Regions from separate parts of the Leisingera sp. CC-HEC093 genome, predicted to be linked through region 2. Evidence: riboswitches for the same ligand, from Rfam matches in the RefSeq annotation. Region 2 holds a riboswitch; the other holds the start of a gene.
The links. Region 2 has a riboswitch for thiamine pyrophosphate ahead of thiC (phosphomethylpyrimidine synthase ThiC). Riboswitches for the same ligand answer to the same signal wherever they lie in the genome.
Positions count from the first base shown of each region.

Region 1: another riboswitch for thiamine pyrophosphate. It lies ahead of thiB (thiamine ABC transporter substrate binding subunit); the one in region 2 lies ahead of thiC (phosphomethylpyrimidine synthase ThiC).

Region 1 is NZ_JCAIJR010000001.1:1,452,938-1,463,564, forward strand. It holds gene AC5STB_RS07005 (LysR substrate-binding domain-containing protein) at 1-566, opposite strand, end outside; gene AC5STB_RS07010 (SDR family oxidoreductase) at 663-1,367, shown strand; gene AC5STB_RS07015 (DMT family transporter) at 1,473-2,408, opposite strand; gene AC5STB_RS07020 (malonate--CoA ligase) at 2,503-4,005, shown strand; gene AC5STB_RS07025 (cation efflux transmembrane domain-containing protein) at 4,071-4,709, opposite strand; gene AC5STB_RS07030 (MerR family transcriptional regulator) at 4,783-5,199, shown strand; gene AC5STB_RS07035 (AAA family ATPase) at 5,203-6,357, opposite strand; gene aroC (chorismate synthase) at 6,451-7,551, opposite strand; TPP riboswitch at 7,858-7,949, shown strand; gene thiB (thiamine ABC transporter substrate binding subunit) at 7,982-8,959, shown strand; gene AC5STB_RS07050 (thiamine/thiamine pyrophosphate ABC transporter permease ThiP) at 8,935-10,491, shown strand; gene AC5STB_RS07055 (thiamine ABC transporter ATP-binding protein) at 10,478-10,627, shown strand, end outside.
Region 2 is NZ_JCAIJR010000001.1:96,060-106,686, reverse strand. It holds gene thiC (phosphomethylpyrimidine synthase ThiC) at 1-1,548, opposite strand, end outside; TPP riboswitch at 1,677-1,805, opposite strand; gene bioB (biotin synthase BioB) at 2,019-2,996, shown strand; gene AC5STB_RS00490 (8-amino-7-oxononanoate synthase) at 2,996-4,135, shown strand; gene bioD (dethiobiotin synthase) at 4,132-4,758, shown strand; gene bioA (adenosylmethionine--8-amino-7-oxononanoate transaminase) at 4,755-6,053, shown strand; gene AC5STB_RS00475 (pimeloyl-ACP methyl esterase BioG family protein) at 6,057-6,671, shown strand; gene bioC (malonyl-ACP O-methyltransferase BioC) at 6,671-7,462, shown strand; gene AC5STB_RS00465 (ABC transporter substrate-binding protein) at 7,627-8,595, shown strand; gene AC5STB_RS00460 (ABC transporter substrate-binding protein) at 8,979-9,944, shown strand; gene AC5STB_RS00455 (quaternary amine ABC transporter ATP-binding protein) at 9,955-10,627, shown strand, end outside.

The DNA.
Region 1 (10,627 bases), 1.4 Mb from region 2:
ATCAGGGTGTGCTGCGCCAGAACCGCCAGTTCGGGGGAATCCACCTTTGTTAGAGCCGAGTCCTGATGTGCCACTGCCACCAGGTCTACCAGCGAAAGGAGCGTGGAGTTCAAACTGCTTTCCTGCGGTTTGCCGCCCTGGCGGATGGCGATGTCGATACCGTCCCGCTTGAAATCCGTCAGGCTTTCCTCGGCCACAACCCGCAGGTCGATATCAGGATGCGCCGCCTCAAACTCCGGCAGCCGCGGCACCAGCCACTTCGCGGCAAAGGACGGCGGCACTGACAGTGTCACCCGCTGCACGGCCGGCGCCAGCGTGTCCGTTGCCTCGCGGATCAGGGCCAGCGCCTGCCGCACCGGCGCGTGATAGTTGCGCCCTGTGTCCGTCAGCGACAGCCCGCGGGCATGGCGGTGGAACAGCTTGTGGCCCAGGTCGGCCTCCAGCCGGCGCACCTGCTGCGCCACAGCGCCCTGGGTCAGGTGCAGCTCCTCTGCCGCGCGGCCGAAATTCAGATGGCGGGCAGCGGCGTCGAACATCCGCAAGGTGTTGAGGTTGGGCAGGCGCATCAGGTCTCAGACAGTAGGTTTTCTACAGTCTGACGCGATGAGACATAATTGGTCAAGCGCGCCCTGAACCGTCATCTTGAGGACAACCAAAGGAGTATGGAAATGACCAAAGTTGCTCTCTTCACCGCCGCGGGCAGCGGCATGGGCGCGGATGCCGCCCGCCACCTTCATTCGCAGGGATATGAGGTCGCGATCCTCTCCTCCTCCGGCAAGGGCGAGGCGCTGGCGCAGGAGCTGGGCGGGGTGGGGCACACAGGCTCTAACATGGCGCAAAGCGATTTGCAGGCGCTGGTGGACAAGGCGATGGACCGCTGGGGCCGGGTTGATGTGCTGGTCAATTCCGCAGGCCACGGGCCCAAGGGCGATATCATGGAGATCAGCGACGACGACTGGCATCTGGGAATGGAGTATTACCTGATGAACGTGATCCGCCCCGCCCGGCTGGTGGCGCCGGTCATGGCGGCCCAGGGCAAGGGGTCGATCATCAATATCTCCACCTTCGCGGTGTTTGAGCCGGATCCGCTGTTCCCGACTTCCGGCGTGTTCCGGGCCGGGCTGGCGAGCTTTACCAAGTTGTTTGCCGACAAATTCGCAAGCCAAGGCGTGCGGATGAACAACGTGCTGCCAGGGTTCATCGACAGTCTGGCTGAGACAGAAGACCGCAAGGCCCGCATCCCGGTGGGCCGTTATGGCACCGCGCGCGAAGTGTCAGCGCTGATTGCCTATCTCGCCTCGGATGATGCCGCCTATACCACCGGTCAGAACATCCGCGTGGATGGGGGGCTGACCCGCGCCATCTGAACCGGCCCGCCTGAACGAAAGACGAGGCAGCGACCGCCCCTGAAGATGCGGGCGGGCGCGTCGCCCTTGCGGGCTCTTGCCTGCGGCCAGCTTTGTTAGAGTCTGTCATACGCCTTTTGGGTTGCTTGCGGCACGGGCCTTGCCGCGCTGCAGCCCCAGCCGGTGCTCGCGCCAGATCACCAGTACATTGCCGGCGATCACCAGCGCCGCACCGGCCAGCATCACCAGCGTCGGCCACTCATCGAACCAGACATAGCCGATGACGATGGCAAAGAGCATCGAGGCGTAATCGTAGGGTGCCAGCATCGATGCCGGGGCAAAACGGTAGGAGGACGTGACCAGGATCTGAGCCACCCCGCCGACCAGCCCGGCGCTGACCAGCAGCGCGGCGGTTTGCCCGTCAGGCATCACCCAGCCGAAGGGCGCGGTCAGCAGCGCGAGGCCGGAAGCAGTCAGCGAGAAGTAGAACACGATTGCCGCGGTGTGCTCGGATTGCACCATGCGGCGGATGTGGATCTGCACAAAGCCGCGGGCGACTGTGGCTCCCACCACCAGCAGCACCCCCAGCATGGCGCCGTCCTCCAGATCGCCGCCCAAGCGCGGCCAGATCATGATGAGAACGCCCAAAAGGCCGATGGCCACCGCGCTGATCCGCACCATGCGGATGGTCTCTCCCAGGAACAGCGCCGCGAGGATCAGGGTGAAGATCGGCGTGGCATAGCCAATGGCGGTGACCTCCGGCAGCGGCAACAGAGCCAGCCCCATGAAGGTCATGCCCATCGCCGAGGTGCCGACCAGCCCGCGCCACACGTGAAACATCGGCTTTTTGGTGATCAGTCCGTGCCGCAGCTCTCCGCGCGCGGCAAGCCAGGCCACGATGACTGGAATGGCAAAGAAGGAGCGGAAGAACACAGCCTCGCCTGCCGGTATGGTTTCCGAGGTGGCCTTGATAATCCCGGACAGCGCGGTGAACAGCGCTATGGCGGTCACCTTCAGCAGGATCGCCAGTACAGGCCGATGCGATGTTAAGGATTTCGCCATGGCGCGACCCTGCGCCCAAGCGCCGCAAAGATCAATGGCTTGATTTCAGCCGGCAGGAGCGCGCAAATGGCGCCGCCAGATGAAGGAGCCGCCGATGTATGACGCCAACCACCTGATCCGCCAGCTGCGCGCGTCCTCGCTGGGGCGCGAGGACGCGGTTTTCGCCCGGCTGCCGGACGGCGGCACGGTCACATTCGGTGCGCTGTTTGCCGGGGCAGAGCGGATGGCAGCAGCTTTGGCCGCCCAAGGCGTGCAGCCCGGCGACCGGGTGGCGGTGCAGGTCCGGAAAACCATTCAGGCGATTGAGCTTTACCTTGGCACCGTCATGGCTGGCGGCATCTTCCTGCCCTTGAACACCGCCTACACCGGGCCGGAGGTGGCCTATTTTGTTGGCGATGCCTCTCCGCGCGTGGTGGTCTGCGACCCGGCGCGGCTGGAGGAAATCGGCACCATCGCAGGCGAAGCTCAGGTGCTGACGCTGGACGCCAACGGGCAGGGGAGCTTGCGTGAACTGGCGGACGGCCAATCCGGGTTTGACGCGGTTACGCGGCAGGCCGGCGATCTGGCGGCGATCCTCTACACCTCCGGAACCACGGGCCGGTCCAAGGGGGCGATGCTGAGCCATGACAATCTTGCGTCCAACTCTTTGACCCTGCGGGAGTACTGGCGGTTCACCAAGGACGATGTGCTGATCCACGCGCTGCCGATCTTCCACACGCATGGGCTGTTTGTGGCGACCAATGTGGCGCTGTTCGCAGGTGCTCAGGTGGTGTTTCTGCCGGGCTTTGATGCCGATGCCATTCTGGAGGCGATGCCCGCGGCGACGGCGCTGATGGGGGTGCCGACCTTCTATACCCGCCTGCTGGCGGACGTGCGGCTGACGCGCGAGCGTGCTGCAAACATGCGCCTGTTCATCTCCGGCTCTGCGCCTTTGCTGGTGGATACCCATGAGCAATGGGAGGCGCGCACCGGACACCGCATCCTGGAACGTTACGGGATGACGGAAACCAACATGAGCACCTCGAACCCCTATGAGGGCGAACGGCGTGCGGGCACTGTCGGGTTCCCGCTGCCGGGCGTGGAGGCGCGGGTGATGCAGGACGGCGCGGAGGTGCCCGCGGGAGAGACCGGTGTGCTGGAGGTGCGCGGGCCGAACGTGTTCCAGGGCTACTGGCAGATGCCGGAGAAGACGGCGGAGGAGCTGCAGGCCGATGGCTGGTTCATCACCGGCGACATGGCCCGGCTCGACGCGGATGGCTATGTGACCATTGTCGGGCGTGAGAAGGATCTGATCATCACCGGCGGCTTCAATGTCTATCCCAAGGAGGTTGAGAGCCTGATTGATGACCTGCCCGGCGTGCTGGAAAGCGCGGTGATCGGCGTGCCGCATCCTGATTTCGGCGAGGGTGTGGTGGCTGTGGTGGTCCCGCAGGCAGACGGCACAAGTGCGGAGGTTATCAAGGCGGCGCTGTCCGGCCGGCTAGCCAGGTTCAAGCAGCCCAAGGAGATCATTCTGCTGAACGCCCTGCCGCGCAACACCATGGGCAAGGTGCAGAAGAAAGCCCTGCGCGAGGAATACGCAGGGCTGTTCGCCTGAATTCATAGTTTTGTTTAGCCGGGAGGCCGGGCTGCGTCTGCGCAGACAGTCGCAGCCCTCAGTTCTTAGTGCTGGTGCGCTTCTGCGTGCGCCTCTTCCTCGCGCCATTCCCGGATCGCTTGCACCAGGATCTGGGAGGCAGAGCTCAGGAACAGCCCGCCCATGATGCCGGCGACGATCAGGTCCGGCCAGCCGGTTGCGGTGCCCCAGACGCCAAGCGCCGCAATCATCACCGCGACATTGCCAATCGCGTCATTGCGCGAACACAGCCAGACAGAGCGCACATTGGCATCGCCGTCCTTGTAGCGGGCCAGCAGCATCACCGAAATCAGGTTGGCCGCCAGCGCCATGAAGCCGATCACGCCCATGATCTGCGCCTGCGGCACGCCGACGTAGAACACCTGATAGACCGTGGAGCCAAACACCCACAGACCCATCAGCAACAGGCTGATGCCCTTGCCCAGGGCCGCCAGCGCCCGGGTGCGTAAGCTGGCGCCGATCACTGCCAGCGAAATTCCATAGGTCAGTGCGTCGCCCAGAAAATCCAGGGCGTCCGCCTTCAGCGCCTGGCTGCCGGACATTTGCCCTGCGCCCATTTCCACCGCGAACATGCCGGCATTGATGGCGATCACCAGCCAAAGCCTGCGTTTATAGTCTGCCGAGACCCCGTCAAACCGGGCGTTGTGATTGCAGCAGCCTGCCATTTCTCTTGTCCTCATTCCTGATTCGAGATCAATGTAGGGCCTCTAGTCACTAGAGCTTCAAGAGGTTTTACAAATGTTTTCCATCGGCCAGCTGTCCAAGGCGACCGGGGTGAAGGTTCCCACCATCCGATACTACGAGGAAATCGGCCTGCTGCCGCAGCCGGGCCGCAACGCCGGCAACCAGCGCCGCTACGGGCAGAACGGGATAGAGGCCTTGGGGTTCATTAAACACGCGCGCGACCTTGGGTTCCCGCTCGACGATATCAAGGCGCTGATGGGGCTGGACGGTCAGCTGGGCGAAGATTGCGCCGAGGCGGACCGGATTGCCCGCAGCCAGCTGTCCAATGTCCGGGACCGGATCCGCCAGCTGGAACAGCTGGCGTCCGAGCTGGAGCGTATCAGCACCCTGTGCGACGGCGGCAACGGCGGCTGCTGCAAGGTGCTGACGGCGCTGGGCGATCACAGCCAATGCGCGGGCGACCACGGTTGAGCGTCAGCGTTTCGGCCAGCTCCAGCGCGGCGGCTCCAGGTCTTCAATGCGGGTTTCACCAAATTCCTTCTGCAGGATTACGGACAATGCCCCCGCGTCCTCCAGTTCTCGGGCTAGATGGCTGTTGTGGGAGACCACGATGATCTGGCTGTCGCGGCTCGCGCGTTTGATCAGCCGTGCCAAGGGGGCAATCAGATCGGGGTGCAGGCTGGTTTCGGGTTCGTTCAGCACCATCAGCTCCGGCGGGCGCGGGGTCAGCAGAGCAGTGGCGAGCAGCACATACCGCAAAGTGCCGTCCGACAGCTCTGCCGCCGACAGCGGCCGCAAAAGACCATGCTGCTGCATCTCCACCGTAAAAAGCCCGCCCTGCAGCGAGACATCGACGCTGGCGCCCGGGAAGGCATCCTCGATGGCCGCGTCAAAACCCGGTCCGTCACCGATTTCCCGCAGGGTGGCAATTGCAGCGGCCAGGTCCGCCCCGTCGCCCGCCAGTGCAGGGGTGCGGGTGCCAACGGCCGGGCGCCGGGCCGGTGAGTCCCGGTCGGTGCGCAGGCTGTCATAGAATCGCCAGCCGCGCATCCGCTCCCGCAGGGATAGCATCTCGGGCGCCTGCACAGGATCAGCGGCATGGGTCATCATGCTGTCAAAGGGGCGCAAGTCGCGCGACAGCTCCACCCGGCGGCCGCTGGCGTCCCGGCCTGTCACCACTGCGCCGCGGCGTTCGGCAAGGCTGTTGGCGCGGCCCAGGCTCTCACCGACCCATAGCGCTTCGGATTTGATCTCAGGGTCATTGCCGAACATCGTGCGCGGCACCGGTGCGGGCAGGCCCAGATCCACTGCATAGCCGTAGTCCTCAGCCGAAAACCCCAGTTTCAGAGCCACAGATCCCTTGCGCCGGGTGCCTTCGATGGGGACTTCGCCGCGCCGCATCCGGGCGCTGATGTGTTCCGGCCCGGCCCACAGCGTCGATTCCAGCCCGCCCTCGGCGGCCAGCGAAGCAATGGCGCGTCCCTGCGCCACCTCTGCCAGCAACCGCAGTGAGCGGTAGAGCGAGGATTTGCCTGCACCATTGGCGCCGCTCACCACGGTGAGCTGCTCCAGCGGCAGGGTTGCGTCGCGTATCGAGCGGTAGCCGGAAACGGCCAGGGTAATCAGCATTTCAAAGGACCGGATGTGAAAAGCACTGTGCAAAACCTGCTTGGTTTTGCGGTCCTTCGCAACCGGTCCTGTCAGAGGTCAGAGGTCAGCGGTTCAGCCGATCCGGCCTTGATTCTCACCGATCTGGCCGCGGTGCAGCAGCAGATGGTCCAGGATCACGCAGGCCATCATCGCCTCGGCCACTGGCACCGCGCGGATGCCGACGCAGGGGTCGTGGCGGCCCTTGGTGATCACCTCCACTGCCGAGCCGTCCTTGCGGATCGACTGGCGCGGGGTGAGGATCGAGGAGGTCGGCTTGACCGCGAAACGCACCACAACATCCTGCCCGGTGGAAATACCGCCCAGAATGCCGCCGGCGTGGTTGGAGGAATACTCCGGGCCGTTTTCACCCATGAAGATCTCATCGGCGTTTTCCGAACCCTTCAGCCGCGCGGCATTCATGCCCTCGCCGATTTCCACGCCCTTCACGGCGTTGATCGACATCATCGCGGCGGCCAGATCGGTGTCCAGCTTGCCGTAAACCGGCGCGCCGATGCCGGCCGGGACATTGCGGGCGACAACCTCGACCACCGCACCAACCGAGTCATGCGCCTTGCGCAGGCCTTGCAAATAGTCTTCCCATTCCTGCACCGCGCCTGCATCGGGGATCCAGAAATCATTCTGTTCGATCGCGTCCCAGTCAAAGCGGCTGCGGTCGATTTCCAGGTCGCCCATCCGGGTCATGTAGCCCTTGATCTCCAGCCCCGGCGCCAGCGCCTTGATTGCTTCACGTGCAACACCGCCTGCCGCAACCCGGGCCGCGGTTTCGCGCGCCGAGGACCGGCCGCCGCCGCGGTAGTCGCGGTTACCGTATTTCTGGAAATAGGTGATGTCGGCATGGCCCGGGCGGAAGGTCTGGGAAATCTCGCCGTAATCCTTGGACCGCTGGTCGGTGTTTTCGATCATCAGCTGGATCGGTGTGCCGGTGGACATGCCGTCGAACACGCCGGACAGGATCTTCACCGCATCCGGCTCATTGCGCTGGGTGGTGTTCTTGTTCTGGCCGGGGCGGCGCTTGTCGAGCCACTGCTGCAGCATTTCCGGCTCCAGCGGCACATTCGGCGGACAGCCGTCGACGGTGGCGCCAAGCGCGGGCCCGTGGCTTTCGCCCCAGGTGGTGACGCGGAAGAGGTGTCCAAAGCTGTTCATCGACATGAGGCGCGGTCTCCTTTGCGGGACGTGCTTACCCGCCCCGGCGCAACGCCTCAAGGGGCATCCGTTGCCGCAGCACCGCGGTATGGCATTTGGTGTCCTGCGAGCGGGCTATGAAAAAACGGCCGCGCATCCTGCAAAGGGTTAACGCAGCAGAAAGGACAGCGAGTCACTCCAAATGTTTCGCGCGCGAAACATTTGGTCAGAATTGCTGACCTGAGTGCGCACCTGGGAACCCGTCCAGATTCTCCTTCCGGCAAGGCCAGCCAAGCCTGTTGCTTGTGTTTCCCTACCGCAAACCCTATGGTCCGCGCCACCTCGGGGTGCGCCGCGGCGCTGAGATGACACCCGTTGAACCTGAACCGGATCACACCGGCGGAGGGAAGGTACTGGATAGCCTCCACCCTTGCCCAAAGCCGCAAAGGAGGATGGCATGAAACATCTTGCATTTGCAGCGGGACTGCTTGGCGCCTCGGCCGCTTTTGCCGAAACGCCCGAACTCACCGTTTATACCTATGACAGCTTTGTTTCCGACTGGGGCCCCGGACCGGCGGTGGAAAAAGCGTTTGAAGAGGTCTGCGGCTGCGACCTGAAACTGGTTGGTGCGGGTGATGGCGCGGCGCTCTTGGCGCGGGTCAAGCTGGAGGGTGAGCGGTCCGACGCGGATGTGGTGCTGGGTCTCGACACCAACCTGACCGCGGCAGCCAAGGAAACCGGCCTGTTTGCCGAGCATTCGGTCAGCGCCGAGTTTGCGCTGCCGGTCGCATGGAGTGACGCGACCTTTGTGCCTTATGACTGGGGTTACTTTGCCTTTGTCCACAACGCTGATGCGGCAGCGCCTGCGGATTTCAAGGCGCTGGCTGCCAGTGAAAAGAAGATCGTTATTCAGGACCCGCGTTCCTCCACCCCCGGTCTGGGCCTGCTTTTGTGGGTCAAGGCCGCCTATGGCGATGAGGCGCCGGACATCTGGAGGGGGCTCTCTGACAACGTCGTGACCGTGACCAAGGGCTGGTCCGAGGCATACGGTATGTTCCTGGAGGGCGAGGCCGACATGGTGCTCTCTTACACCACCTCGCCCGCCTACCACCTGATTGCAGAGGAAGACGGCTCCAAGGCGGCGGCGGCCTTTGACGAGGGCCATTACATGCAGGTGGAAGTTGCCGGCAAGCTGGCAAACAGCGACCAGCCGGAGCTGGCGGACCAGTTCCTGGCCTTCATGGTGTCGGATGCGTTCCAGTCGGTCATCCCGACCACCAACTGGATGTATCCGGCAGTGACCCCGGCAGCAGGCCTGCCCGAAGGGTTTGAAACCCTGATTGCGCCGGAAAAATCGCTGCTGCTGAGCGAGTCTGAGGCAGCGGAAGTGCGCGATGCGGCGCTGGGCGAATGGCTCGACGCGCTCAGCCAGTAAGCGCCTCTCCCGGTATCAGCGCGGCCCTTTTGGTGGCGGCGCTGATCCTGGGAACCCTTGGGGCTGTTGCATTCAGGGCTGAGGCCGGCAGCGGGTTTGGTGCCAGCGACTGGGCTGCGCTGCGGTTCACGCTGACCCAAGCGGGTCTGTCGGCTTTGCTGAGTGTTGCGCTCTCTATCCCTGTCGCCCGCGCGCTGGCGCGGCGGCGGTTTCCGGGGCGCAGCCTTTTGATTGCCCTGTTGGGTGCGCCGTTCATCCTGCCGGTGATTGTTGCCATTCTAGGCCTGCTGGCGGTCTTTGGCCGCGCGGGCTGGCTGAGCCAGGGGCTGATTTCCTTCGGTTTAGAGCCGGTTCAGATCTACGGGCTGCACGGGGTGGTGCTGGCGCATGTTTTCTTCAACCTGCCTCTGGCGACCCGGCTGATCCTGCAGGGCTGGCAGGAGATCCCTGCGGAACGCTTCCGTCTGGCGGCGCAGCTGGATGCCGGACCGCTGGCGATGTGGCGGCTGCTGGAAGGCCCGATGCTGCTGCGGGTGGTTCCCGGCGCGTTGGCGGTGGTGTTTGCCATTTGCCTTTCGAGCTTTGCGGTGGCGCTGACATTGGGCGGAGGACCACGGGCCACCACCATAGAACTCGCTATCTATCAGGCGTTCCGGTTTGACTTTGACCTGGGCCGCGCGGCGCTGCTGTCCGGCCTGCAGCTGCTGCTGACCGGGGCGGCCGCGCTGGTGGCGCTGCGGGTGTCGGCGGGTGAGGGCTTTGGTGCCGGCCTTGACCGGGCGGTGCGGCGCTGGGACGGGCAGGGTGCCGTGGCACTGGGGTTGGATGGCTTCTGGATCGTCCTGTCCGCCGCATTTCTGCTGCTGCCGCTGGCGGCCATTGTGCTGGTGGGGCTGCCCGGGCTTGCAGCCTTGAATGGCAGTGTCTGGCAGGCCGCTGGAAATTCCATTCTGGTAGCGGTGCTCAGCACCGCGATCCTGCTGGCGCTGGCCTTGCCGATGGCGGCTGCGGTTGCGGCCGGGCGCAGTGGCATGACAGAGCTGTCAGGCATTCTGGGCCTCGCAGCTTCCCCCCTGGTGATCGGCACCGGGCTGTTCATCCTGATTTATCCGGTGGCTGATCCGTTTGCCTTGGCGCTGCCGGTGACGGCGTTGGTCAATGCGGTGATGGCGCTGCCCTTTGCGATGCGCATTCTGGTTCCGCGCGCGCGGGAGGTTCTGGGGCGGTATGGCCGCCTTTCGCTGTCGCTGGACATGCAGGGCTGGGCCTTTGTCCGCCGGGTCTACCTGCCGCGGATGCGGGCGCAGACGGGGTTTGCCGCAGGACTGGCCGCGGCCCTGTCGATGGGCGATCTGGGCGTGGTGGCGCTGTTTGCCGATCCGGATTTCGCAACGCTTCCCCTGCAGATTTACCGGCTGATGGGGGCTTACCGGATGGAGGCGGCAGCGGGTGCGGCGCTGCTGCTTTTGCTGCTGTCGATGGGGGCATTCTGGATATTGGACCGTGGAGGGCGCTGGCATGCTGAGGCTTGAGAATTGCCGGATCATCAATGGCGGTTACGCGGTGGAAGCGGATATGGAGATCGCATCCGGTGCCTGCGTGGCTGTGATCGGCCCGTCCGGTGCCGGGAAATCCACGCTGGTGGAGGCGATTGCCGGCTTTCTGCCG
Region 2 (10,627 bases):
GGCGCGGGACAGCGCATCGTCGCGGCGCTGGGCACCCGGCAGACCCTTGGCCAGATCGGCGGCATGGGCGGCGATCTTGTAGGTGATCACGCCGGTCTTCACGTCGTCGCGGTCGGGCAGGCCCAGGTGCTCCTTCGGCGTCACGTAGCACAGCATGGCGCAGCCGAACCAGCCGATCATCGCCGCCCCGATGCCGGACGTGATATGGTCATAGCCCGGCGCGATATCCGTGGTCAGCGGCCCAAGCGTATAGAACGGGGCTTCGTGGCAGCACTCCAGCTGCTTGTCCATGTTCTCCTTGATCTTGTGCATGGCGACATGGCCCGGCCCCTCGATCATCACCTGGCAGTCCTTGGCCCAGGCGATCTTGGTCAGCTCGCCAAGGGTTTCCAGCTCAGCAAACTGCGCCTCGTCATTGGCATCCGCAATGGAGCCGGGGCGCAGCCCGTCGCCCAAGCTGAAGCTGACATCGTACTGGCGGCAGATGTCGCAGATTTCCTCGAAATGCTCATAGAGGAACGATTCCTTGTGATGATGCAGACACCACTTCGCCATGATCGACCCGCCGCGCGAGACGATCCCCGTGACCCGGTTCACCGTCATCGGCACCATGTGCAGACGGACGCCCGCATGGATGGTGAAGTAATCCACCCCCTGTTCCGCCTGTTCGATCAGCGTGTCGCGGAACACTTCCCAGGTCAGGTCCTCGGCGATGCCATTGACCTTCTCCAGGGCCTGGTAGATCGGCACGGTGCCGATGGGAACGGGGGAGTTGCGCACGATCCATTCGCGGGTGTTGTGGATGTTGCGGCCCGTCGACAGGTCCATCACCGTGTCCGCACCCCAGCGGATCGCCCAGACCAGCTTGTCCACCTCTTCCTCCATCGAGGAGGTGACGGCAGAGGTGCCCATATTGGCGTTGATCTTTACCTTGAAATTGCGGCCGATGATCATCGGCTCGATTTCCGGGTGGTTGATGTTGGCCGGGATGATGGCGCGGCCCGCGGCGATCTCCTGGCGCACGAATTCCGGGGTCACGTAGTCCGGGATATTGGCGCCGAAATCATTGCCGTCGCGCTTGGCGTGGCAGGGCGACAGCTCGTGCAGCTGGTTTTCGCGGATCGCCACATACTCCATTTCCGGCGTGACGATACCGGCCCGGGCATAGGCCAGCTGGGTCGGCGCCTTGCCGTCCTTGCCGCGCAGCGGGGCGGGCTTCACCGGGAACTCCGGCGTCAGACGGTCGCCCTCAACAAAGCCGTTATCCTCCGGCTTCACATCGCGGCCCTGGTAGCTCTCGACGTCGCCGCGCGCTTCGATCCACTGGCGGCGCAGCTGCGGCAGGCCCTGGCGGATGTCGGTCAGCACGTCCGGGTCGGTGTAGGGGCCGGAACTGTCATAGACCGGCAGCGGCGCCTCGCCCGCGGTGGGGTGGGTGGAGATTTCCCGCATCGGCACGCGGATATCCTCATGGACCTCGCCGCTGACGTAAATCTTGCGCGACGCGGGCAATGCGCCCGTGGTGATTTTCGGGTTGGGGACGTTCATCTGGTGTTCCTCCGGGCCTTCGGTTCAAAAACACCAATTGAGCCGGGACGGAGGAAAACGGGCAGCGCGGGGTGTACGGCCGGTGCACGCATGCTGCCTGTCCGAAACACAGGTTGCCGCCGGGGCGCCGCGCCATGTTTCTTGCTTCCTACGCCAGTATCAACTGGGTCAGGTTCAAAGGGTCGCGCCGCCGGTCCGGGTTGCCCCGCACCATGACGCCTCTCAGTCCCTTGGGCGGGACTCCCCTGCGTGCCTATAGGGCTAGGGGAGGTGAAGGGTTCGCGTCAACCGGAATTTTTGTAGATAGTTTTTGCGATTTTAAATCAGGTCGTTATCCGGAAATCTTGTGCGGCTCCGGGGCAAATCGCTGCAGTGCGGCTTTGGCGCTTGATTGGTGGTGGCAAAATTATCTATAAAAACCGGAAACGCCATCCGCGCATGGCCAACAGGTATAGAGAACAGGAGACAGCATGCTGGACGCTGCACCCATCCGCACCGACTGGACCCGCGAGGAAGCGGAAGCGATTTATAACAAGCCTTTCATGGACTTACTGTTTCAGGCGCACACCGTGCACCGGCAGTATTTCGACCCCAATCAGGTGCAGAAATCCAAGCTCCTCAGCATCAAGACCGGCGGCTGCGCCGAAGATTGCGCCTATTGCTCGCAGTCGGCGCGCAACGGCGCGCAGCTGTCGGCCTCCAAGCTGATCGAAGTGCAGCGGGTGATCGCCGAGGCCAAGAAAGCCAAAGAAGGCGGCGCGACCCGCTACTGCATGGGCGCCGCCTGGCGCTCGCCCAAGGACCGCGACATGGCGGCGCTGGAGGCAATGGTGCAGGGGGTCAAGGACCTGGGCATGGAAACCTGCATGACCCTGGGCATGCTGGACGAGGAACAGGTGTTCCGCCTGCGTGATGCGGGTCTGGACTACTACAACCACAACATCGACACGTCGGAGCGTTACTACTCCGAGATCATCACCACCCGCACCTTTGCCGACCGTATCGACACCCTGAACCGGGTGCGCGAGGCGGGCATCAAGGTGTGCTCCGGCGGCATCGTCGGCATGGGGGAGAAGCAGTTGGATCGCATCGACATGATGCTGGCGCTGGCAACGCTGGAGGTGCACCCGGATTCGGTTCCCGTCAACATGCTGATCCCGATCGCCGACACGCCGCTGGCCAATGTCGAGAAGCTGGACCCGATCGAATTCGTCCGTTCCGTGGCGCTGGCCCGCATCCTGATGCCGAAGTCCCACGTGCGCCTGTCCGCAGGCCGCACCGACATGTCGGATGAGATGCAGGCGATGTGCTTCTTCGCCGGTGCCAATTCGATCTTTGTCGGCGACACGCTGCTGACTGCGGACAACCCGGAAGAGGACAAGGATCAGCAGCTGTTCGACCGTCTGGGCATCACCGCGATGGCGGTGGGATGTGACGGCAGCCGCTGATGGCGGGCGCCTTCCCGAGGCATGAGAAATCGCTGGAAGCGCTGCGCACGCGCGGACGCTACCGGCAGCTGATGCCGCGGGACGGGCATGACTTTGCCTCCAACGACTACCTTGGGCTGGCGGGCAGCGATGTGCTGCGCGCCGCCGCTGCTGATGCGCTGGCGCGTGGTGTTCCGGTTGGGGCAGGCGGTTCGCGTCTGCTGCGCGGCAACGATGCGGAGCATCAGCTTCTGGAGGCGGAGGCGGCCGCGTTCTTCGGCACCGAGGCGGCGCTGTTCATGGGCGGCGGCTTCAACGCCAACCAGGCGATCTTCTCCACCCTGCCGCAGCAGGGCGATCTGGTGCTCTATGACGCGCTGATCCATGCAAGCACTCACGACGGAATGCGGTTGGGCCGGGCAGAGATCCGCAGCTTTGCGCATGGCGATGTGGAAGACGCGGCGCAGGTGCTGAACGACTGGCGCGCGACGGGCGGCACCGGGCAGGTCTGGATTGCGGTCGAGGCGGTCTATTCAATGGACGGCGACCTCGCCCCGCTGGAGGCGCTGATGGCGCTGTGTGATGCCGAGGGTGGTGTTCTGGTCGTCGATGAGGCGCATTCCTCCGGCGTGTTTGGCGATCTGGGCCGCGGGCTGGCGCATGAAATTGCGCACCGCCCCAACGTCCTGAGCCTTCACACCTGCGGCAAGGCTTTGGGTGCTTCCGGCGCTTTGATCTGCGGTCAGCGGGTGCTGATCGAGACGCTGATCAACAAGGCGCGCGGGTTTATCTTTGCGACCGCTCCGTCACCCTTGAACGCGGCTTTGGTGCGGGCGGCCTTGCAGGAGCTGCAGCAGAACCCGGGCCGCCGCGAACAGGCGTGGCAGGGGATCACCCATGCCCAGGATGAGGCCAAACGCCTCTGCGGGCTGGAAGGGTTCCAAAGCCAGATCTTGCCGGTGGTGATCGGCGGCGACAGACGCACCATGGCGCTGGCCTCCGCCATGCAGGGCCACGGCTATGACATCCGCGGCATCCGACCGCCGACCGTGCCGCGCGGCACCTCGCGGCTGCGGCTGTCGATCACGCTGAACACGGGGGCAGAGGTCATCACCCAGATGTTCGAAGACCTCGTCCGGGAAATGGAGAATGCAGTATGAGCGCGCTGATCGTCACCGGGACCGACACCGGCATCGGCAAGACCGTCTTCTCGGCCGGCCTGGTGCAGGCGCTGGGCGCAACCTACTGGAAGCCGGTACAATCAGGGCTGGAGGAGGAGACCGACAGCCAGACCGTGTCCCGCCTGTCGGGCCGCCCGGCATTGCCTGAGGGTTATCTGCTGCAGCTGCCTGCCTCGCCGCATCTGTCGGCAGAGGCCGAAGGCGTGGAGATCGATCCGGATACGTTGTCTTTGCCCGAAGTTGACGGCGTGCTGGTGGCCGAGGGCGCAGGCGGGTTGATGGTGCCGCTGAACCGCGAGGTGCTGTATCTCGACCTGTTTGCCCGCTGGGGCGCGCCGGTGATCCTCTGCGCGCGCACGCAGCTGGGCACGATCAACCATACGCTCCTGTCGCTGAAGGCACTGCGCGATGCGGGCTGCTCGGTGGTGGGCGCGGCCTTTATCGGCGATGCGGAGCCTGCGGTGGAAGAAACCATCTGCCAGTTCGGTCAGGTGGCGCATCTGGGCCGTCTGCCGGTACTGGGCGAGCTGACCTCTGACGCCCTGGCCGTCGCCTTCCAGGCCAGCATCCGGGTGGACCTGATCAAGGAGGCTTTGGCATGAGCGCATCCGATCTCACCCAGCTCGAATTCGACCAGCGGCACCTCTGGCACCCCTATACCAATGTCGCCAAGCCCGGTCCGACCTTTGTGGTGAAGGAAAGCGAGGGCATGTACATCACCCTGGACGACGGCACCCGGCTGATAGACGCCATGTCGTCCTGGTGGTGCATGATGCACGGCCACAAAAACCCGGCGATCACCAAGGCAATTCACGACCAGCTCGACACCCTCCCGCATGTGATGTTCGGCGGGCTGACCCATGATCCGGCCATCGACTTGGGCCGCAAGCTGCTGGAGATCACGCCCGAAAGCCTCACCCGCATCTTCTACTGCGACAGCGGGTCGGTTTCGGTGGAGGTGGCGATGAAGATGGCAGTGCAGTACCAGCACGCCATCGGCCAGGCAGAGCGCAAGGAGTTTGCCACTATCCGCTCCGGCTATCACGGCGATACCTGGAAGGCGATGAGCGTCTGCGACCCGGACACCGGCATGCACCACCTGTTTCAGGGCGCGCTCAGCGTGCAGCACTTCGTTTCCCGCCCGCCGATCCGCATCCATGAGGACTGGGTGGACGACCCGGCGCAGAACGGCCTGGGCGAGCTGCGGGCAGTGCTGGAAGCCAATGCGCAGAAGATCGCCGCCTTTATTCTGGAGCCCGTGGTGCAGGGCACCGGCGGCATGTATTTCTATCACCCGGAATATCTGAACCAGGCCAGGCGCTTGTGCGACGAGCTGGGTATCCTTCTCATCTTTGACGAGATCGCCACCGGCTTTGGCCGCTCGGGGGAGTTGTTTGCAACCAATTTCAGCAGTGTCGAGCCGGACATTATCTGTCTCGGCAAGGGGCTGACCGGCGGCCATATCTCTTTCGCCTGCACCATGACCAATGACCGCGTGGCGGAGGGCATCGGCGGCGGTAATCCGGGGCTGTTCATGCACGGGCCGACCTATATGGGCAACCCGCTGGCCTGCGCCGCGGCAGAGGCCTCGCTGGACCTACTGACGGGGCAGGATTGGCGCGGGACAGTGGCGGCAATTGGCGAACAGATGCAGGCCGAACTGGCCCCGGCCCGCGAACTGACTAACGTGGCGGACGTGCGGGTGCTGGGCGCCATCGGCGTGATCGAGATGAAGCACCGGGTGTCGGCGGACGAGGCCCATGCCCGCGCCCATGAAATGGGCGTGTTCCTGCGCCCCTTCGGCACCAACATTTATACCATGCCGCCCTTCATCACCTCGCCGGAGCAGCTGAGCGAGATCACCGCAGGCATGCTGCGGCTGGCGCGGGAGCTGTAATTCATGGAGTTCCGCTGGCTCAAACAGGACAGTGCGGCCGAGGCCATCGTGGTCTTCGGCGGCTGGGCTGTGGGGCCGGAGGTGTTCTGGCATCTGGACGGCCCGCAGGACATCCTGTTTGCCAGCGGTTACACCAGCCTGAACGCCGAACTGCCTGACCTGTCCCGCTATGGGCGGGTCAGCCTGCTGGCTTGGTCGTTCGGCGTTGCCTCTTATGCCCATTGGCAGCAGGGGCGGCCCGATCCGTTTGACCGCAAGGCGGCGGTGAATGGCAGCCTGCAGCCGGTGAACCGCGCCGCGGGCATTCCGCCCGCTGTCTTCCGCCGCACGGTGGAGACCCTGAGCCCGGAAAGCTATCAGCAGTTCCTGGCCCGTGTGTTCGGTGCCCCGCAGAAAGCCGAAGCGCTGAACGTGGAGGCGCGGCGGGCAGAGCTATTGGCGGTTGAGCGCCGCGGGGACGCACCGCAGATGCGGTTCAGCCGGGTCTGGATCAGTTCCGGCGACAAGATCTTTCCGCCGGCCAATCTTTCACGCGCCTGGGCCGGGCATAACGTCTCGCATCTGGACGCGCCGCATGCACCGTTTGACCGGTTTTCTCAATGGGAGGAGCTGTTCTGATGAAAGACATGCAGCCCCCGCAACTGGATCAGACCCGCGTCCGTCAGAGCTTCCGGCGCGGGCTGGAGAGCTATCACGGCTCGGCCTCGGTGCAGGCGGATATTGCGGGCCGGCTGGCTGCGATGCTGCAGCAGCAGGGCGCGCCGCGGCGTTTCGCCTCTGTCCTGGAGTTCGGCTGCGGAACCGGCCATCTGACGCGGCAGCTGCTGCAGCGTTTTCAGGCGGGCAGCCTGATTCTGAACGATCTGGTGCCGGAGGCCGCACAGGTGCTGCAGGCGCTGGATGGTGCAGCCCCGGTACAGGCCCGGTTTGCGGGCGGCCCGATCGAAAGCTTGCCGCTGCCGCACGCACTGGATCTGATTGCCTCTGCCTCTACCGTGCAATGGATCCCGGATTTGACGGGCCTCGCCGCGCGGCTGGCGGCGCACCTGAAACCGGGCGGCTGGCTGGCGCTGTCCGGCTTTGGCCGCGGCCAGTTCCGCGAGCTGGCGGCGCTGGGGTCTGCAGCCGCGGCGCCCAGCTATCTGGACGCGGATGAATGGCCGGCGGTCCTGCCGCAAGGGATGCAGATCCTGGAAATTGCACAGCGCCCGGTGGTGCTGGAGTTCAGCTCTGCACTGCACCTGTTGAAGCACTTGCGTCAGACCGGCGTGAACGGCCACGCCCAGCAAAGCTGGAGCCGCAGGCGCCTGCGGGAGTTCGAAGAGGCCTACCGCGCGCGTTTCGGCTGCAATGGCACGCTGCCGCTGACCTATGATCCGGTGCTGCTGATCGCCCGCAAAAGCTCTTGAGCTGAACCGCTGCGCTTTCTGCAAGTTTTAGGTTTTTTCCTGCCTGGCCGGGCCGCGGTTTCCGGGCAACGTTAATCTTTATCAACTCCGGCCTGTTATCCCGGGAGGCGGAGCTGTGCTGAGGCGCGGCGTGTGGGACGACTGGCAGTACGGGAGTTACGCCAATGAAAATCAAATTGATTGCCGCGGCGATTGCGGCGCTGGCGGTCTCGGGGGCCGCCGAAGCAGCTGATATGGGGGACGTGGAAGCTCCGATCAGGCTGTCGCTGAACAACTGGACCGGCCAGCACCTGTCCACCTATATCGCCGGCGGCATTCTGGAAGAGGCTGGCTACACCGTGGAGTATGTGGAGGCGGATCAGGGCGCAATGTATGACGAAATTGCCTCTGGCGATGTGCATGCGATGGTCGAAATTTGGACCAGCAGCAGCCCGGCAGACTATTTCGCGGCCCGTGATGAAAACCGGGTTGAGGAACTTGGCGATATGGGGCTGGACGCGCGCAATGGCGTCGTCTTCCCGCCGTATGTCGCGCAGATGTGCCCTGGTCTGCCCAACTGGGAGGCGCTGCGCGATTGCGCCGGCATCTTCTCAGAAGATGGCAATGGCAAGCGCGGGATCTACCTGGCCTATCCGGAATCCTGGGGTTCGCCTGGTGCCGACCGCATCCGGGCGCTGGAACTGCCGTTTGACGTGGTCGCGGCCGAATCCGAGGCTGCGATGATCGAAGAGTTTCAACAGGCCTACAGGGAAAAACGCCCGGTGATCGCCACATTCTGGGCGCCGCACTGGGCGATGTCCTCCTATGCGCTGCAGTTCGTGCGCCTGCCCAAGCCGGAACCCGCCTGCTACACCGATCCGTCCTGGGGGCCGAACCCCAAAGCCACCGGCGATTGCGACTTCTACCGCGGCGGGGTGATGAAGGCGAGCTGGCCCGGGCTCAAGGATCGCTGGCCGGCGGCATACGAGATCCTGAAAAACTATCAGCTCAGCATCTGGGATCAGCAGCCGCTGATCGGCCTTGTGGATGTCCGTGGTGAAACCCCGCAGGGGGCTGCGCGCGGCTGGCTGGCGGTGAACCGCGCTAAATGGCTGCCGGTTGTCGAGGCGGCAACAGGCAAGGGCCGGTCCTGAACAGGCAATCGTCCCGGAATCGAACGACAGCGCTCCTGCTGATACGGGGGCGCTGTTCTTGCGTCTGAACGCCTGGATAGCAGTCGGCAATCCGTTTGGGCAAACCCCGGCTTGCCCTCAGGTTGATTCCGGATCTTGTCTGTTTGCACAAAATCTTGAACCGTCAATCAAAATATTTCCCCAATTGCGTCGCATTTGCTCGACAACGGGTCGTAAAATGTTTCAATACTTGCATTATCCCCGGCCACACTTGGGGCATCGGCGCCTGGCGGCAAAGGCAAGATTTGCCATTGATGCCGTGCTGGTGCCACGAACCGCTGGGTTCCAATGACGCGCAAGACCTCAAAACGGGCGGCGCAGCAACAATGACAGGGAGTATTGATATGAACTTCAAGGGATATGCGCTTGCACTGAGCGCCGCAACATTGACGGTTGCCGCAGGCATCGCCTCCGCGGCTGAGCTGGGGGATACCGGCAAGCCGATCAAACTGGCAGTGAACGAATGGACCGGCCAGCATGTGACCACCCACATCGCGGGCGAAATGCTCAAGGCCGCGGGCTATGATGTGGAATACGTTTCCGCCGGAATGATGAACCAGTTTCAGGCGATTGCCGATGGCGACATCCACGCGACGCTGGAAATCTGGTCCTCCAACGTGTCCGACGAATACGCCAAGAAGGTCGAGGAAGGCACTGTTGTTGAATTGGGCGATCTGGAGCTGAATGCACGTGAAGGCATTGCCTATCCGGCGCATGTGGCTGAGATCTGCCCCGGCCTGCCGGCCTGGGAGGCGCTGAAGGATTGCGCCGCGCAATTCGCCACCGCTGAGACCCTGCCGGAAGGCCGCTTGGTTGACTATCCGGCCGACTGGGGCACGCCGGGCGCCGACCGCATGACCGGTCTGGCGCTGCCGTTCAAGGCGGTGCCTGCAGGTTCCGAGGCCGCGCTGATCGTCGAACTGCGCGCCGCGACCGAGCGCAAGACGCCGCTGCTGGTCACTTTCTGGCAGCCGCATTGGGCGATGTCGGCCTATGACGTGAAATTCGTCGACCTGCCGCCGGGTGAGGATGCCTGCTTCTCCGATCCGGCCTGGGGCCCGAACCCCGATGCGGTGAACGATTGCGACTTCTCGCCCTCGCGCATCTTCAAGGCCGCCTGGTCCGGCACTGAGGAAACCTGGCCCGCAGCGTTTGAGATCCTGTCGAACTACACTCTGGCCGTTGAGGACCAGCAGCCCATGATGGGTGCGGTCGATGTGGACGGCGGCAAGGTCGAGGAGGTCGTTGCCGAATGGATGGCCGCCAACGAGGATAAATGGCGCCCGGTTGTCGACGCCGCCATCAAGTGAGCACAGCCAAGTGAGCGGCTCTGAGACGCCCGCCATCACCTGCCGGAACGTCTGGCAGGTGTTTGGCAACAATGCAGACAGCGCCTTGGAAGAGGCGCTGGCGCAGCACGAAACACCCGAAGCGGCAGCGCAGGAGCTACGCGGCAAGGGGCTGATCCCCGCTGTTCAGGACGCCTCCTTTGACGTGAAGGAGGGGGAGCTGTTTGTGATCATGGGGCTGTCTGGCTCCGGCAAATCCACCCTGATCCGCTGCATCTCTCACCTGCTGCACGCCACCGGCGGCGAAATCCGCATCGACGGCGAAAACATCGTTGAGGCCAGCCCCAAGCGGCTGATTGAGCTGCGCCGCAAGAAGCTGGGCATGGTGTTCCAGCACTTCGGCCTGTTTCCGCATATGAGCGTGGCCGACAACGTCGCCTACCCTCTGCGCGTGCAGGGGGTGAAGAAAAAGCAGCGGCTGGCCAAGGCGCAGGAAGTGATTGATCTGGTTGGCCTTGGCGGACGCGAAAAGAACTACCCGCGTGAGCTGTCCGGAGGCCAGCGCCAGCGCGTCGGCATCGCCCGTTCGCTAGTGGCGGACTGTTCAGTCTGGTTCCTGGATGAACCGTTCTCGGCCCTGGACCCGCTGATCCGGCGGCAGCTGCAGGATGAATTCCTGGAGATCCAGGCCAAGCTCAAGACCA